One region of the Mesorhizobium sp. WSM4823 genome, then DNA from elsewhere that is predicted to be linked to it. Evidence: predicted binding sites of a transcription regulator. Region 1 holds the regulator's gene; the other holds the start of a gene.
What was found. The regulator LexA, encoded in region 1, represses DNA repair genes until DNA is damaged. The targets are predictions, from matches to a motif close to TGTTCNNNNTGTGTTCNG.

Region 1 (2,202 bases):
GCGGCACTTCCCTTTGCGCTCGCCGGCCTGCTAACGATTTCCGAGACACGCACCCCCGACGTGCTGATCTCGGAGGACGCACATCTGGTGGCGCTGCCGATCGGCGGCGGCGAACTTGCCATCAACCGAGTGCGTTCGAACGAATTCACCACCGACAATTGGAAACATGCGCTGATTTCAGCGACCATTGTCGAGCCGGAGACATTCGAAAAAGGAGACGTGCGGTTCGACATCGCCGATCCGGCCGACCTGCCGCCGGGATCGCCTTTCTACTGCACTGACGGCCTCTGCATCGCCCGGCATCCGTCCGGCGCGATCATCGCGCTCGCCGATGACCGCAAAACCGCGCGGCCAGCCTGTGGCTTTGCGGATTTGATCGTCATCGACGATGCCACGGCCTATTATAATCCCTGCCGCAACCCGCTGGTTCTCGTCGTCACCAAACGCCAGCTCGCTCGCATGGGCAGTGCCGCCGTTTTCTTCGACCCGCTATCTGCGACGACGCGCGCAGAAATCCGTTTTGCCGTCGAACAGCCATATAGGCCCTGGCATGAGCAGCGGAGATTCTCGCGCGAGGCGAGGGGCTTGCCGCCATACCGCAAGGCCGAGAAACCCGGGAAAGCTGTCGCTCAGTAACGCCGGATCAACCCGACCAGCTTGCCTTGCACCTTGACCCGGTCCGGCCCGAATATGCGCGTCTCATAGGCCGGATTGGCGGCTTCCAGGGCGATCGAGGCGCCTTTGCGGCGGAACCGCTTCAGCGTCGCTTCCTCCTCGTCAACCAGGGCGACAATGATCTCGCCAGGTTGGGCGGTGTCGGCGTTGCGGATGATGACCGTATCGCCGTCAAAAATGCCGGCCTCGATCATCGAATCACCTTTGACCTCCAGCGCGTAGTGCGCGCCGCCGGTGATCATGTCCGGTGGCACCGAGATCGAATGCGTCTGGTGCTGGATGGCATCGATCGGCACACCGGCAGCGATACGACCCATCACCGGGATGGAGACGGTGGCGACAACGTCGTCGTCGTTGCCGGCCGCAGGCATGCGTGAAGGCGCCGGCTTGATCTGCCGCCCGAGGCTGCCCTGCCCATGGCTGCTCTGCCCAAGGCTGCCCTGAATGACGCTCGGCGAGAATTTGCGCGCCGCATTGAGGCCGGGCGCGATCGAATCGGGCAAGCGCAGCACTTCCAGCGCGCGAGCGCGGTTGGGCAGCCGGCGAATGAAGCCGCGCTCCTCCAGCGCCGTGATCAGCCGATGAATACCCGACTTGGAGGCGAGGTCGAGCGCTTCCTTCATCTCGTCGAACGATGGCGGAATGCCGCTTTCCTTCAGCCGCTCGTGGATGAACATCAACAGCTCATGTTGTTTGCGTGTCAGCATCGCGACCCCCAACAGAATCAGAAAAACAAACCCAGAACAAACACTATCTGTTCCAGTTGTGTTCCGCAACTGTTTAAAGTTTAATGAATGCGTTGACGGTTTGTTCAGCGTAACATCAGCACGCTGCAGGCGGCGCCTGTCGCGGCTGGGGGTGCAAATGGCTCACGCACGATCAGCCCGTTCGCGTCGGCCAGCATCCTGAGCATCGAGGAATCCTGGATGCCGAACGGCGTCGCCGTTAGCGTGCCGGCGTCTTCCTTCACCACCGCGCGTACATAGTCCTGCCTGAGATCGTTGGCCGGCATGGCGGCGCCGAGCCGCGCCTGACGCATGTCCTGCCGGTAGGCGCGGCCGCCGAGCCGCGCAAGCAACGGCTTCAGGAAAAGCTGTGTGCAGACCAGGCTCGCCACTGGATTGCCAGGCAGGCCGATGCAGCGGACGTCGCCCAGCCGGCCGAACATCAGCGGTTTGCCCGGCCGCATGGCGATCTTCCAGAAATCGAGCGTCATGCCTTCGCCAGTCAGCACGTCATGGACAAGGTCGTGGTCGCCGACTGAGGCGCCGCCCAGCGTGACGATGACGTCGGCTCCTGCATCGACCGCTTTTTTCACCAGCGCGGCGATCGCCTCCTTGCGGTCGGAGGCGATGCCGAGATCGAGCGCGTCGGCGCCGACCAAGCGGGCTGCGGCGGCGACGCCATAGGCATTTGACGAGATGATCTGGTCGGGGCCAGGCTCGCTGCCCGGCGGCAGCAATTCGTCGCCGGTAGCGATGATGGCGACCAACGGCCGTTTCACCACGCTGACCTGCGGATGGTTGG
Region 2 (2,202 bases), on a different contig from region 1:
GCTTCTGGCGCTGATAGGCCTCGATGGTCTCGCCGACGGCGCGCGCCTCTTCCTCGGAATCCCAGGCGGCGTGGACATGCACCTTCTCGTCGTCCTCGGCGACCTTTTCGGTGAACAGCGTCTTGCCGAAGCGGCCCTCATTGTGGGCGATGAGGTGGGAGGCGGTGCCGAGGATGTGGGCGGTGGAGCGGTAGTTGCGCTCCAGCCGGATGATCGCGGCGCCGGGAAAATCCTTGTCGAAGCGCAGGATGTTGTCGACCTCGGCCCCGCGCCAGCCATAGATGGATTGATCGTCGTCGCCGACACAGCAGATATTTACTTTGTTATCGCTCACGGGCTGTTCCGCGCCTGCCGGCGCGGACCCTCCGCGCGGGCCTCGCAAAGGCTCGGACGCCCCGTCGGGCTTGCGGCCTTCGGCCGTTCGCACACCTGTTGAGGTTGACGTTGACGCGCGTCCGGCATCTGGCCGCTGCGCCAGCAGGCGCAGCCACATGTATTGCGCGGTGTTGGTGTCCTGATACTCGTCGACGAGGATGTAGCGGAAGCGCTTGTGGTACTCCTTCAGCACGTCCGGGTTGGCGCGGAAGATGCGGATCGGGTGGCACAGAAGGTCGCCGAAGTCGCAGGCATTCAGCGTTTTCAGCCGCTCCTGATAGGCCTTGTAGAGCTCACGGCCCTTGCCGTTGGCGAAGGCGCGGGCATCGCCCTCGGGAATGTCGGCGGGACCAAGCCCCTTGTTCTTCCAGCCGTCGATCATCTGGGCGAACTGCTTGGCCGGCCAGCGCTTGTCGTCCAGCCCTTCGGCCTGGATGAGCTGCTTGATCAGTCGAACGACGTCGTCGGTGTCGAGAATGGTGAAATCGGATTTCAGTCCGGCAAGCTCGGCGTGTCTGCGAAGCAGCTTCACGCCAATCGAATGGAAGGTGCCGAGCCACGGCATGCCTTCGACATTGCCTTCGCCGATCAGCAGACCGATGCGCTGCTTCATTTCGCGCGCGGCCTTGTTGGTGAAGGTGACGGCGAGGATCTGCGAGGGGAAGGCCTTGCCGGTGGCGAGGATGTGGGCGATGCGGGTGGTCAAGACGCGCGTCTTGCCGGTGCCGGCGCCGGCCAGCACCAGAACCGGGCCTTCGGTGGTTTCCACCGCCAGGCGCTGCTCGGGGTTGAGGCCGTTCAGATAGTCGGGCGCGTTGTTGTGGCCGCTGCGGGCAGCCATGGCACGCGCAGCAATGCCCGACGGGGCCGAGGGCCGCGCGTTCGGTTCGTCAAAAAAAGGCATATCTTCCGAAAAGCCGGACATCTCCCCCGAATGTAGTGATTCGGCAGCGAAACGCCAGAAGTGTCTCCGTTTTGTTCTCTGTCCAGTCCGTAGACCCACAATCTGGATGAGTGCGCGACCCAAAACGCCGAGCTTGCTGTGGGTCTACGCCTAAAACGCGCAGCTTGCTTGACAGGCACGGCGGGCCGGAGAAAGTTGTGCCCAGGGCAGGAGCGCAATGCCGGGTTGCCCATTGACGCTGCGAAGCGCACCAGTCGAAGGAGTATCATCTTGGCTGTCGTCATCACCTCCCTCATCCTTTTCCTCATCGGCCTGATGCTCGGCGGCGGCGGCATCTGGTTGGCTTCGCTGGGCGGCAGTTGGTATTATGTCATTGCCGGCATCGCCTTCCTCGTCGCTGGCTGGCTGCTCTACAGGCGCAAATCCATGGCGCTGTGGCTCTACGCGGCGATCGTCATCGGCACGCTCTGCTGGGCGGTTTGGGAGATCGGCTTCGACTGGTGGGAACTTGGCCCGCGCGGCGGCATCATCGTGCTTATCGCATTGTGGCTATTGACGCCGTGGGCGCGGCGCGGGCTCACCGGCCCTGACGGGCGGGCGCCGTTGATCCTCGCGGTGCTGGCGTCGCTTGCCGTCGCCGGCTATTCGATGACAACCGATCCAAAGGATATCGCCGGCCAACTCAATACCGATAATGTGACGCCGACGGCCGACCTCGGCGGCAACATGCCAGCGGGCGAATGGCACTATTACGGCCGCACCCAATACGGCCAGCGCTATTCGCCGCTCGACCAGATCACCGCCGAGAACGTTGCCAATTTGCAGCCGGCCTGGACTTATCGCACCGGCGATGTGAAAGGGCCCGACGACGTCACTGAGACAACCTATCAGGTGACGCCGCTGAAGGTCGCCGATACGCTCTA

Region 2: the regulator LexA is predicted to act here: its motif matches at 1,341-1,358, upstream of AC0L26_RS16860 (ATP-dependent helicase).

The regions. Positions count from the first base shown of each region.
Region 1 is NZ_JBVVQL010000002.1:466,068-468,269, forward strand. Features, by position in the region: gene AC0L26_RS07150 (ComEC/Rec2 family competence protein) at 1-636, shown strand, start outside; gene lexA (transcriptional repressor LexA) at 630-1,382, opposite strand; gene AC0L26_RS07160 (molybdopterin molybdotransferase MoeA) at 1,487-2,202, opposite strand, start outside.
Region 2 is NZ_JBVVQL010000005.1:419,501-421,702, reverse strand. Features, by position in the region: gene AC0L26_RS16860 (ATP-dependent helicase) at 1-1,300, opposite strand, end outside; gene AC0L26_RS16855 (glucose/quinate/shikimate family membrane-bound PQQ-dependent dehydrogenase) at 1,550-2,202, shown strand, end outside.